One region of the Caldanaerobacter sp. genome, then DNA from elsewhere that is predicted to be linked to it. Evidence: riboswitches for the same ligand, from Rfam matches in the RefSeq annotation. Region 1 holds a riboswitch; each other region holds the start of a gene.

Evidence for each region. Region 1 has a riboswitch for cyclic di-AMP ahead of ACPLVE_RS07150 (C40 family peptidase). Riboswitches for the same ligand answer to the same signal wherever they lie in the genome.
Region 2: another riboswitch for cyclic di-AMP. It lies ahead of ACPLVE_RS06485 (LysM peptidoglycan-binding domain-containing protein); the one in region 1 lies ahead of ACPLVE_RS07150 (C40 family peptidase).
Region 3: another riboswitch for cyclic di-AMP. It lies ahead of ACPLVE_RS05425 (ABC transporter substrate-binding protein); the one in region 1 lies ahead of ACPLVE_RS07150 (C40 family peptidase).

Annotation. Positions count from the first base shown of each region.
Region 1 covers NZ_JBNATX010000020.1:32,884-37,470, forward strand. The annotation lists gene ACPLVE_RS07135 (ABC transporter substrate-binding protein) at 1-1,297, shown strand, start outside; gene ACPLVE_RS07140 (hypothetical protein) at 1,279-1,521, shown strand; tRNA gene ACPLVE_RS07145 (tRNA-Leu) at 1,486-1,573, shown strand; cyclic di-AMP (ydaO/yuaA leader) riboswitch at 1,725-1,855, shown strand; gene ACPLVE_RS07150 (C40 family peptidase) at 1,863-2,783, shown strand; gene typA (translational GTPase TypA) at 2,882-4,587, shown strand, end outside.
Region 2 covers NZ_JBNATX010000017.1:18,364-22,950, forward strand. The annotation lists gene ACPLVE_RS06470 (PIG-L deacetylase family protein) at 1-556, shown strand, start outside; gene ACPLVE_RS06475 (gamma carbonic anhydrase family protein) at 550-1,104, opposite strand; gene ACPLVE_RS06480 (creatininase family protein) at 1,200-1,919, opposite strand; gene ACPLVE_RS06485 (LysM peptidoglycan-binding domain-containing protein) at 2,063-2,869, opposite strand; cyclic di-AMP (ydaO/yuaA leader) riboswitch at 2,870-3,001, opposite strand; gene ACPLVE_RS06490 (ATP-binding protein) at 3,056-4,420, opposite strand; gene ACPLVE_RS06495 (response regulator transcription factor) at 4,424-4,587, opposite strand, start outside.
Region 3 covers NZ_JBNATX010000012.1:34,137-38,723, reverse strand. The annotation lists gene ACPLVE_RS05430 (beta-glucosidase family protein) at 1-2,093, shown strand, start outside; cyclic di-AMP (ydaO/yuaA leader) riboswitch at 2,128-2,262, shown strand; gene ACPLVE_RS05425 (ABC transporter substrate-binding protein) at 2,345-3,898, shown strand; gene ACPLVE_RS05420 (ABC transporter permease) at 3,948-4,587, shown strand, end outside.

The sequences.
Region 1 (4,587 bases):
TAAATGGGAAATAAAGGGACTTAATATAAAATTTTATCTTCGAAGGGATGTAAGGTGGCAGGATGGAGAAAGCTTTACAGCAAAGGACGTAAAGTTCACAATGGATTCTTTTCTCGATGCTAATTCAAAAAGTCCCTATAAAGACTTGATAAAGAATTATATTTCTTCTTATAGAGAAATAAGCGACTATGAGTTTGAGGTAGATTTAAGTTCTCCTGTTGCGAATCCATTGGCTTTATTTATTTTTCCGATTGCTGCTTCCCATCAATATAAGGAGAAGAGTGATATTGGCAATTCCAGTTTGGTCCCTATTGGAACAGGTCCATATAAGATTGTTTCTTATGAAGAAGGAAATAAAGTTATATTGAAGGAAAATAATGATTATTGGGGTAAGAAACCCTATATTGAAGAAGTGGACTTTAAAATAGTTTCAGATGAGAATGCTATGATTTCGTCTTTTTTGAGTAAAGAGGCAGATTTTACTTTTGTAAAAGATTTTGATTGGGACAAATACAGAGAAGACTCGAAAATAAACATATATAAATATCCTCGACAAATTTACGTGTTTCTAGCACCAAATTTAAAAAAACAAGTTTTTTCTGATGTAGCTGTAAGAAAGTCTATAGCTTATAGTATAGATGTTGATAAGATTCTAAGAGAAGTGTATTTTAAACATGGTTTAAAATCTGATGTTCCAATAAGACCAGATTCATGGCTTTATAGCCCTAAAATTGCATCTTTATATAGTGTAAAAGAAGCCCAAAGGTTATTAAAAGAAGCTGGGTGGTCACAAATTAACGGTCTATGGACAAAGGGGAATACTAAGCTTGCTTTTAATTTACTGGTAAATACTGACAACCAGTATCTTTTGAAGGTGGCTCAGATTATAAAGGCTAATTTAAAAGAGATGGGAATTGAGATAAATGTAATTTCTGTTTCTTGGGACCAATTACTGAAATCGATCTTTTCTGGAAACTTTGATCTGGTTTTGATGGAATGGAATTTGAATTATAATCAAGATATCTCTTCTTTGTTTATGACAAAGGGCAAAGATAATTTTATGGGGTACAGCAATCCTAAAGTGGATGAACTTTTTAGACAAATTTTTCTTTCCACTGATGAAAAGAGTTTAAAAAGCAGTTATTACAAATTAGGAGAATTGATATCTGACGAACAACCAGTGATAGGCCTCTATTATATAGAAGGCGCTGTGATGTCTTATGATTATGTCAAAGGCATTGATCCAACTTCTTTTAACGTCTTTAACAATATTGCAAATTGGTATTTAAAAAAATAGTATTGACAGGTGGCGCAAAAGATTATATAATTTATGACGTACAAAGACGTTCTGCGGCGGTGGCGGAACTGGCAGACGCGTACGTTTGGGTGTACGACGACTCAGTGATTATATCAATACTGGAACTAATGAATAATCTCGCCACCTTGACAAATGAGGTAGATAGCAAGTATAATAAAAAAGTACAGGCGGGCGTGCTGGAATTGGCAGACAGGCGTGTTTGAGGGGCACGTGGGAGGTAATCCCGTGTGGGTTCAAGTCCCACCGCCCGCACCAATGGAAGAAAGGGAGTTTTTCCCTTTTATTTTTTTGTATCAAAAAGATTAATTTTTTATAAAATATATTAAGAAAAGATTAAATTTTTTAAGAAAATGTAATGTAAACATTGACTTTGAAATTTTCCTGTGATAAGATAAGAAAAAAGGACTTTGCAATCTTGCCGAATCCGAAAGGTACGGAGGAACCGCTTTTTGGGGTTAATCTGCGGCTTTGCCGCAGTAGGGATGCCTTCTGTCCCGCACCCGACAGCTAACTCCGGAGGCATTAAAGGAAGGAGATTTGCAAAATGGAATCAAAACTAGGAAAAGTTATCTTTGGTGTCTCTGTTTTTGGCATGACGCTGATAGGTAATGCTTTCCTGCATCCAGTTTTTGGAGAGGGATTAGGGGTTGGGAAGGTTACGGGAAATTATGTGAATGTAAGAAGCGAAGGTTCTCTTTCAGGCAGCGTAATTACCCAGGTTAACAGAAACGAAACGGTTACTGTTTTAGAAAAACAGGGGTCTTGGTACAAGATTAAGCTCCCTGATGGCAGAGAAGGATGGATTTACGCGGATTTTCTGGCAGTTAGATCTCCTCTCCCAACTTCTCGAGAAGAAACGAGAGATGCGAATGTAGGGATTGTAACAGGAAGCTATGTAAATTTAAGAAGTGAAGCCAGTTTGTCGGGGAAAGTATTGAGGCAGCTTTCCAAAGGCACGCAGGTTGCAGTTTTAGAGAAGGAGAATGGATGGTACAAGGTAAGGCTTTCAGATGGACAAGAAGGATGGATTTATGGACAGTACTTAGCGGTTCGGAATGGATCCACTGCATCAAGAGGGGATGTTGATAGGAGTCTTGTAGATAAATTAATAGATTATGCTAAATCATTTTTAGGAACTAGATATGTTTACGGCGGGAGTTCTCCTAGAGGATTTGATTGCTCAGGGTTTGTCTCTTATGTGTTTTCAAATTTCGGTTTTAGCTTACCTAGGACGGCTGACGAGCAGGCTAATGTAGGAGACTTAGTTAGCCGAGATGTTTTGGAAAAAGGAGATCTGGTATTTTTTAAGACTCTGGGCAGTAGCATTATAAACCATGTAGGTATATACATCGGGGATGGGCAGTTCATCCATGCTTCTTCAGGAGCTGGAAAAGTTATTATAAGTCCTCTTAATGAAGGGTATTACCTTTCTCACTATGTAAAAGCTAAAAGGGTGATTAAGTAGAGCACTTTGTAGTGCTCTTTTTATATTGACTATTTTAAGTTATTGGTATATCATATAATACTGTACACGACATACCTTTTTATGGAAGGAGATACCTTATGAGGACGGTAAGGGAAGATGTAAGAAATATAGCGATTATTGCTCATGTTGACCATGGTAAAACTACTTTGGTAGATGCTATGCTCAAGCAGAGTGGCATATTCAGATGGAATGAAAAAGTGGAAGAGAGGATACTCGACTTTAACGACCTCGAAAGAGAGAGAGGCATAACTATATTAGCCAAAAACACGGCAGTCAGGTATAAAGATGTAAAAATAAATATAGTTGATACGCCGGGACATGCCGATTTCAGTGGAGAAGTTGAAAGGGTTTTAAAAATGGTAGATGGTGTATTGCTATTAGTAGATTCTTTTGAAGGGCCAATGCCCCAGACGAGATTTGTGTTGAGCAAGGCCTTAGAACTTGACTTAAAGCCCATTGTTGTAATTAGCAAAATTGATAGACCCGATGCAAGGCCCAATGAAGTTATCGATGAGGTTTTTGATTTATTTATAGAACTTGGAGCAAATGATGACCAAATTGATTTTCCTGTGGTATATACTTCAGGTAAAGAAGGAATAGCCATGCTGGATTTGAAAGAAGAGTCTCATGATTTAAGACCGCTTTTTGAGACTATAATAAAATACATTCCTGCTCCTTCAGGTGATATGGAAGGGCCTTTGCAGATTATTGTTACTACGCTGGATTATGATGAATATATAGGACGAATTGCTATTGGAAAAGTGATAAGAGGGAAAATCAAGGTGGGAGATGAAGTAGCTATATGCAAGTTAAACGGTAATATACAGAAATTTACCATAAACAATATATACCAGTTTGAAGGATTGAAAAGAGTACCTGTTGAAGAGGCAAGGCTAGGAGATATAGTGGCTGTTTCGGGAATTAGCGATATTGAGATTGGAGAAACAATAGCGGATAAAGATAATCCTGAACCCGCTGATTTTGTTAAAATAGAGGAGCCTACTGTGTCCATGACCTTCAGTGTGAATACAAGTCCTTTCGCAGGATTAGAAGGGAAATATGTGACTTCTAGGCATTTAAGGGAAAGGCTCTATAAAGAGCTGGAGACAAATATAGCACTAAGGGTGGAGGAAACAGATTCACCTGATTCTTTCAAGGTTTCCGGAAGAGGGGAACTTCATCTTTCTATCTTAATTGAAACCATGAGAAGAGAAGGTTATGAGTTACAGGTTTCCAAGCCTACTGTGATATTTAAAGAAGTAGATGGGGTAAAAATGGAACCTATTGAGCTTTTAACCATAGATATTCCAGAGGAATACATGGGAGTCGTAATAGAAAAATTAGGACCCAGGAAGGCGGAATTGATGGATATGCACACTCTAAAGCCTGGTACCATAAGGCTTAAGTTTAAGATTCCTACAAGGGGTTTGATAGGCTACAGATCGGAATTTTTGACTGACACAAAAGGAAATGGAATAATGACCTCTGTATTTTACGGTTATGAACCTTACAAAGGTGAAATTCCATCCCGATCAAGAGGAGCACTTGTTGCTTTTGAGACAGGTGTCGCTACTACTTATGGTCTTTATCATGCCCAGGAGAGAGGTACTCTTTTTATCGAACCGGGTACAAAAGTGTACGAAGGCATGGTCGTTGGAATAAATTCTCGAGGTGGAGATATTGAAGTAAATGTGTGCAAGAAAAAGCACGTTACAAATCTAAGGTCTGCAACTGCTGAAGAAACTTTAAGGCTTTCACCTGTAAAAAAGATGAGCTTAGAGGA
Region 2 (4,587 bases), on a different contig from region 1:
TCCTCTTTCTAAAGAGGAAGTAGAAAAAAAAGGTAAAGCCATAGCCATGTACAAAACTCAAATGAAGGTAATGAAAGATTTCCTGCTGGCTTTCGACAGGAAAACAGAGCTCTATGGCTTTTACAGTAATGGCAAATTGAAAAAGTACAATAAAAATTTGAATTTTGAAGAGTATAAAATAATATTGGATCCTGTGAAAGACAATTTGAGGGATTATGAAAACGGCAGTCTTGACATAATAGCTGTATATGGATACATGAAAGACGACGTCATGACCATAGCTATAAAATGCAGGGAAAAGGCAAGAGAAGAATATGAATACAGTGTGAATATCATATTTTTTGAAGATTACAAGGAAGTAAAAAGGCAAAGCATTAAATTTAAAAATAAAAAAATATTTCCTTTAAAAGCAAAAGGTTTCATAAAAAACGGAATATTATACATATCTTTTCCCGTAGATAAAGAATTTGACGCGATTTACCTCTCGGCATCTACTTTTTCAGGAAAAAAACTTGTCGATAAAACAGCATGGAAACTTTTAAAGAAAATTCAGTAGCCTAATAACCTGTAAGGGTTGCCCACTATTTTCCCTAAAGAATTAAATTTTTCTGCAAAACCTTTCTTGCCTATATCTAGAGGTTTTAAAAAAATCTCTATGTTATCTTCTTTCAAAAACACCCCCGACTCCACCATAGTATTGTCAGGCATTTTTATCCCTTCTAAAGCAGTCCCAATTCCTATATAACAGTTATTACCTATATGAGAATTGACTATAATGCTTTTGACATTCAAAATAGTGAAATTTCCTACATGGCACTCTCCCTTTATTATCACACCATTGGATATTATAGCTCCCTCTCCTATCGTGATTTGGGAAGCTCCTATAGTGTTGATGATTGATCCATCGTAAATCACAGCCCTGTCTTTTATGATTATTTTACCTACTCGATAATTATCATCTATTTCGTCTGCTCTTATAACAACATTGGGTCCGATATATACATTTTCTCCTACCACAATGTTTCCTATCAAAATAGCTGTATCATCTATATAAGAAGTATGAGATATTTGGGGATAATTTCCAAATATATCTTCTCTAATCATAATTTCACCCCATATAAGTTAATCATTATACCTGGTTATAACAGTTGTTTATATTATACCATAAAAAAAAGCACTTCACAACAAGAAGTGCAATTCTAAAAATAAAAAATTTCATTTTTTACATTCATTATTACTTCAATAATTTTTTCCGTCACGAGTTTGAAGATCTTTTCACCTTTTTCTTTTGTCGCAAGTGTAGCATCCCCTGACATAGCATTTTCATAAAGCGTTTTTCCCCTGTCTTTAAAATAAACCCTGTAAATAGGCTTCTTTATATTTTTTGTGGCCTTCTCCATCTTAACAAGTCTTTCATCGTAATACAAAATCGCTGACGTCTCGTCTTCTCCAGCATGTCCCTGCCCCTCTGTAATTGTGAGGATCTCTTTTGAAAAATCTAACCACCAGTTTATTGTAAGGACGGTCATCCCTAGTTGAACCAGCTTTTCACTGGCAAGGTTTAAAGCAGTGATATTACCCCCGTGCCCATTTAAAAATATAAGCTTTTTTAGGCCATTTTCATATAAACTTTTCCCAACAGCATATACATACTCTGCCAGCACTTCTGAAGGCACGTGAATTGTCCCGGGATAGACTGAAAGGTCATAGCTTTGACCATAAGGTATCTCTGGAGCAATCCACACATAATCACCAATTTTTTCTTCAATCATTTTACAAAAAAGCCTGGGAGAAAAAATATCTGTCCCAAGAGGAAGGTGCTGACCATGAGCTTCTACAGAGCCAACGGGCACTATTACTATATCTGATTTTTTTAAATTTTTCTGGAAGTCATCAGATGTATAATCCACTATGTACATAGAAACACCTCCAAAATTTTTCTAATCTAAAAATAACATTTTTTAGATATCAAAGCAAGCAATTCATAACTGAAAATAAAAGATATCTATGAGTTTATAAAAATTAAAAGAGGCGGTTATCCCGCCTCTGTCCTCTCATCGCCTTACTTCCCATAACAAAAAACCATATTACCTATCCTTGCCGCTATGGGTAAAGACCAAAGCCAAGCATTCGTAGAACTTTGATCAAAATAGTACAAGGCTCCGTTTGTTGGATCGATCCCACTCAAAGCATCTCTTGAAGCAGCTATAGCTTCTTTAGATGCAGGTCTATTTATCCATCCGTTTAATACAGGAGTAAATTGATAATTGCCCCACGCATCTACTTGATATATAACGTCTTTTATGGTGCTTGGGAAAATACCACTTTTAACTCTGTTTATCACCACAGCCGCTACCGCTACTTTGGCTTGATATGGTTCTCCATCTGCTTCTGCTGTAACAAGTCGTGCAAGAAGGTCAAATTCCTCTGAAGTGTAAGGTATTACGCTCCTTTGAACATAACCTCTGCTAACATCGTTATAGGTGCGAGATGAAGAATCAACAGGTTTTGGTATGATAAACACCTGACCAGGATATATGACATCACTTTTATAATCGTTTGCAGCTTTTAAATTATCTACAGTAATCCCATATTTTTTGGCTATTAAGTACAAACTATCGCCTTTTTGAACCACATATATGTTATCATTACCAGGCACTTGCAGCACTTGGCCAGGATATATTGTAGTAGTCTGTAACCCATTTAAAGCCATCAATTTAGTGTAAGTAATGCCATATTTTTGACTTATCCCCCATAAAGTATCTCCCGGTTTAACAGTATAAGTAGCGGCAAAGACAGTCTGAAATAAAAATAGCCCTCCGATTATCAATGCGATGAGAGGCTTTGCCTTGATATGAACTCTAGACATTACCTTACCCTCCTTTGCCTCCGGGGTTAGTTGACGGGTTCGGGTGAGGGCTACCCTACCACACAAATGTGGATTCACCCCCAAATTAACATCCCCCGTACCCCACTATTGGGGATTCGGCATGTTTTATCTAAATTATACACAGAATGAAAAATCCCTGTCTATATTAAACTGATGGGAATACAGTCATTTGCTGTCATTATCAATCGGAAACAACACTGTGAATTCCGACCCCTCTCCTACTTTACTTCTTACATGAATCTCTCCACCATGTTCCTCTACAATCCATTTTGCAATTGAAAGCCCTAAACCCGTTCCCCCTGTCTCCTTAGATCTGGCCTTATCTATCCTGTAAAACCTTTCAAAAATATGAGGCAATTCTTCTTCAGGAATTCCTATCCCATTATCTCTAACCTTTATATAAGCCCTGTCACTATTTCCTATCTCAATCTCTATCCTGCCATCCTTTAAAGTATATTTTGCTGCATTATCAACAAGAATCCTCAAAAGTTCTTTTATCAACCTTTTATCTGCTTTTATATTTACACTTTCTCCTTTCAACAAGATGTCCTTGTCTTCATAAATCAATTTAATCTCCGCGATTACTTCTTCTGCCATCTCTTTTAAGTCAAAAGTATCTTTTTCTAACTTTATCGACCTGTCGTCACCTCTAGCCAAAAAGAGAAGCTTCTCAACAAGATTTTCCATCTCAAGGGTTTGCTTTTTTATGGCTTTAATCCCTTCCTCCAATATCTCTTTATCCTCTTTTCCCCATCTATCCAGCATGTCTATGTACCCTTTTATTATAGAAATAGGAGTCCTTAATTCGTGGGAAGCATCAGAAACAAATCTGTTTTGACGTGCAAAAGATTCTTCAAGCCTGTCCAACATATCGTTAAAAGTCTTTGCAAGTCTCACAAGTTCGTCTTCTTTGCCGTAAACTTTAAGCCTTTTACTGAGTCTCTTAGCATCTATCTCTTTTACTTCTTTTATCATGTAATCTACCGGCTTTAATGCCCTTTTTGTGACTAAATAACCTGTTACAAAGGATATTAATATGCCAGCTCCATCGGCAAAAAACATCAAAATAAAAAGAAGCTTCAAAAAAGCATACTCATTTTTCATATCTTTTACAACCTGAATATAAAAAATAGAATTGTCTTTTTTGAATTTTGTATTTAAATAAACTAAATCTTTGTCGAACTCATCAATCTTAACGGGAACCCCTAAATTAATTGCATACGGAATATAAACTTCTTCTAAATTTTTTGATTGGTACACAATATTCCCTTTTGAATCGAATATTTTTACATAAATATTTTCATCTGCTATTCCAGAAAACACCATATCTTTTGGAATGCTGCTCATGTCTTTAGCCGATATGTCAAGCTTTGACGCTATAACTTCCGACTGAACTGTTACCTGTTTCATTGACTGATATATGAGGTAATATTTTAAAGTATAAAGCACTGAAGCATTTAAAAAAATTAACACGCAAGAAAAGACAGCAGAATAAAGAAGTGCTATCCTAAAGGTTATTCTTCTCGGCATCATCTAATCTTCATTCCCATCAACCCTCAAAATGTAACCCACACCTCTTATAGTGTGAATCAACTTCTTATCAAAAGGGTCATCAATCTTACTCCTCAAAAACCTTATATACACATCCACTACATTTGTATCACCGTAATACTCATATCCCCATACTGCCTGCAAAA
Region 3 (4,587 bases), on a different contig from region 1:
GGGCTGCTGGAGAGACAAGGGAGATAAAAAGACTTGGGATTCCGCCTACGGTTCATGCCGATGGCCCTGCAGGATTGAGGATCGAGAAAAATGCTACTGCTTTTCCTGTAGCTGTTATGATAGCTTCTACCTGGAATAGAGAAATGGCACGGAAAGTTGGAGAAGCCATGGGAGAAGAAGCAAAAGAGTATGGAGTGGATTTCCTGCTGGCTCCCGGAATGAACATACATCGAAATCCGTTGTGCGGCAGAAATTTTGAGTACTATTCAGAAGACCCTTTTCTTACTGGGGAAATGGCGGCTAGTTTCGTAGAGGGGGTTCAGAGTCAAGGGGTTGGGGCTTGTCTCAAGCATTTTGCAGGAAACGAACAGGAAACGAAAAGGTACACGATTGATACGATAATATCTGAGAGAGCTTTGCGGGAAATATATTTAAAAGGGTTTGAAATAGCAATTAAAAAAGCCAAACCCTGGACGGTAATGAGCGCCTATAACAAACTAAACGGTTATCACGCTTCGCAAAATGAGTGGCTTTTGACTGAGGTTTTGAAAGAAGAGTGGAAATTTGAAGGGTTTGTAATGAGCGATTGGTACGCGGGGGACAGTGCTTCTTGTCAAATAAAAGCTGGAAATGACCTTATCATGCCTGGGGAAAGCCAGCAAAGGTATCCGGAACGAAAAAGGGATATCGAGGAGATAAAGGAAGCTCTTGAGAAGGGACTCATAACGGAAGAGATTATAAATGAAAGGGTTAGAAGAATTTTAAAAGTTTTAACAAATACTATTTCTTTTAAAAAGCACCCCTATTCTGATAAGCCGGATTTGGAAAAGAATGCAAAGATTTCTTATGAAGCGGCATCAGAAGGAGTAGTTCTTTTAAAAAATGATAAGGTTCTACCTTTATACAAGGGTGCAAAATTAGCGATTTTTGGTACAGGACAGATTGAGACTTTCAAGGGAGGACTTGGGAGTGGAAATACCAATCCTAAATATGTGGTTAGCATATTGGAGGGTTTTAGAAAAAGAGGCTTAAGCGTAGACGAGGAGTTAGCGGCGACATATGAAGAGAAGGTAAAAAAGATGAGGCAGGATGAATATAAGCCTACGAAGGCTTTTGGAAATTGGCTTCTTCCGAAGCTTCCAGAGGACTGGTTCGATGAAATAGAATTAGAGAGAATTGCCGAAAGGAATGAGGTAGGAATTATAGTGATAACGAGAAGTTCGAGTGAGGGGATAGATAGGGCTCTGGGAGAAGGTTATCCAATTCCTACCTCTGAATGGGTAAAAGATGAAGAAGCTTTATCCCGCGTCATACCTTATTCTTATTACTACCTTACACAAGATGAAAAGAATCTCATAATAAAAGTCTCTAGGGCTTTTCACTTGAAGGGGAAAAAAGTCTGCGTCATGCTTAATATAGGAGGAGTTATAGAGGTGGCAAGTTGGAGAGATTTTGTAGACGGAATACTTCTTTTGTGGCAGCCGGGTCAAGAAGCAGGGTATGTGGCTGCAGATATATGCTCTGGGGAAATTAATCCCTCTGGCAAGTTGCCTACTACTTTTCCGATGGATTACAAAGACGTGCCTTCATGGACCTATCCAGGAGAGCCAAAAGAAAACCCGGAAAGAGTAGTGTATGAAGAAGATATATATGTGGGCTACAGGCATTATGACACTTTCGGGAAAGAGGTTGCTTATGAGTTTGGTTTTGGCCTGTCTTACACGGAATTTGAATACAAAGGCTTAAGAATCGAGAAAAGAGATGAGGCTTTACAAGTGGAATTTGAAATTAAAAATGTTGGCAATTGCCCGGGAAAAGAGGTGGCACAGGTATACATAAAAGCGCCTAAAGGTAAAATTGACAAGCCCTATCAGGAATTGAAAGGTTTTGAAAAGACCCATCTTTTAAATCCGGGAGAGAGTCAAGAGATAAAAATAGAGATTCCTCTAAAGAGTCTTGCAAGTTTTGATGGGAAGGATTGGCTTTTAGAAGGAGGGAAATATCTAGTAAGAATTGGTTCTTCTTCGAGAGACATAAGGCTTATTGGAAGTATAGAAATTGAAGAAGAGAAGAGATATTCTGTGTTTGACTAACTGGTAAAAGTATGGTACAATTTAATAAACAACTTAATCGTTATCGCTGAACCCGAAAAGGGGCGGGGGACCCACACTTTTGGGGCGAATCTCTTCTTACGGGAAGAGTAGGGTTACTCCTTCGACCCGAGCCCGTCAGCTAACCTCGCAAGCGTGGGAAGGAGAAATATCCAGGACCGCTGGATATTTCAGCGGCCTTTTTATACCCCCGTCCTTACCATAAATTTACATTTAAGGGGGTATATTTTATTATGAAAAAAACTGCTATCCTTTTGGCACTTCTTTTATCACTTTTGCTCGTTTTAGGGGGATGTACATCCTCTAAGAAAGTAACTTCGGAAAAAGATGGGGGAACCATTGTAATAGCTTTGAATAAGGGCAGCATTGTGACATTGGATCCGGCCGATTACAGAGATAGAGAGACTGAGACAGTAATAAGAAACATATTTGATGGGCTTGTGACGCGTACATACGATGGAAAAGTAGTCCCTGAAATAGCAGAGTCTTGGGAAGTTATATCGCCTACAGAATGGGAGTTTAAAATAAGAAAAGGTGTGACTTTTCAAAATGGAGACCCTCTTACAGCCGATGACGTCGTATTTACATTTAATAGAATAATAAAAGAGGGGGGACTTGAAGGGAAAACTTCTCCAAGAAAAGGCTTGATGGGACCTGTGGAAGATGTCAAAAAGATCGATGACTATACGGTTAGATTTATACTAAAAGAGCCTTTTCCGGTTTTGCTTCAGGCACTGGTTCATCAGCAGATAATACCAAAAAAATATTATGAAGAAGTGGGGTACGAGGAATTTTTAAAGCATCCTATAGGAGCAGGACCTTTTAAGTATGTATCTGGGAAATTGGATGAGCAGATAGTTTTGGAAAGGTACGATGGATATTACGGTGGTTCTCCAGACATTCCCCCTGTTGGTCCTCCAAGTCTAAAAAGAGTTGTATTCAGAATGATACCTGAGCCCTCTACTGCAATAGCGGCTTTGGAAAAAGGAGAGGTAAATATAGTTCAGTATATCCCGCCTGACATGATAGAAAGGCTAAAGAAAAATCCAAACATACAGGTAAAAGAAAACATGGGGACAAGGGTGTATATACTCGAGATAAATAACAAAATGCCACCTTTTGATAATCCAAAGGTAAGACAGGCTTTAAATTATGCAATAGACATGGATTCTATTGTAAAAGAGATTTACAAAGGTTATGGGGTAAGACTTGCAGGGCCAATGCTTCCATATGCTTTTGCTGCAAATACTGATTTAAAGCCCTATGAGTACAATCCTGACAAGGCAAAAGAGCTTTTAAAAGAGGCTGGAGTTTCTGATTTGAAAGTTGTCATAGATACGCAGCCTTTTAGAGAAGAGGAAGCCTTGGCTATAGCTAACATGCTTGAAAAAATGGGCATAAAAGCTTCTGTAAGGACTTGGGAATGGGGAGTTTTGCAGTCAGAGATACAGAAAGGCACCAGGCAGCTATATCTTACTGACTGGGGAAATGCGTATCTTGATCCATTTGATTTTTTAAATCCAAAGCTAAAGACAGGTGAAAGAGGAAACTATTCTTTCTACAGCAATAAAGAGGTTGATAAGCTTTTAGATGAAGCGGCAAAAGAGACGGACAATGCTAAAAGAAAAGAGCTTTACTACAAGGCTCAGAAGATAATATATGACGATGCTCCATGGGTGTTTGGATATTCTTTAAAGACTGTAGAAGCAGCGACTAAAAATGTAGAAAACTGGAAGCCAAGTATGGACAGCAGAGAAAATATGCACAGAGTAAAGCTTTCTGAATGAGCAAAAAGGGGGTACCCCTTTTTGCTCTAAAGTGGATGGGGGAATTTTTATGAGGGAAGTTAAGGTTTTAAAAAGGGTATTTTACACAATTCCTATAATGCTAGCAATAGCTATAACGGTGTTTGTGTTTATGAGATTTACGCCAGGGGACCCTGTTGACATAATGATGGGAAAAGAAAGCATGGTGTCACAGCAGGATATAGAACTTTTAAAGAAGGAGTTTAATCTTGACAAACCGATATATACACAGCTTTACATTTTCCTTGCAAATCTTTTAAAGGGAGATTTGGGAAAGTCTATAACAAAGGGAGTTCCTGTAATTAAACTTATTAAAGAAACTTTACCCGCCACAATTGAACTTGCTCTGGCTGCATTAACCCTCGGGATTTTAATAGGTATTCCCATAGGGATTATATCTGCTGTCAAGCAGAATTCCTGGATTGACAGAAGTATGATGGCAATATCCTTTACAGGAATATCAATGCCTTCTTTCTGGCTGGGATTGATACTCATTCTAATTTTCTCGGCTAAGTTAAATTTACTTCCGAGTCAGGGCAGAATAAATTTTCTACTTCATATACCTAGAATAACAGGTTTTTACACTATTGATTCTCTTCTTGCTGGAGATTGGGAAGCCTTTTTAAGCAGTATAAGGCATCTTTTTTTGCCTGCTCTAACTTTAGCAGCTC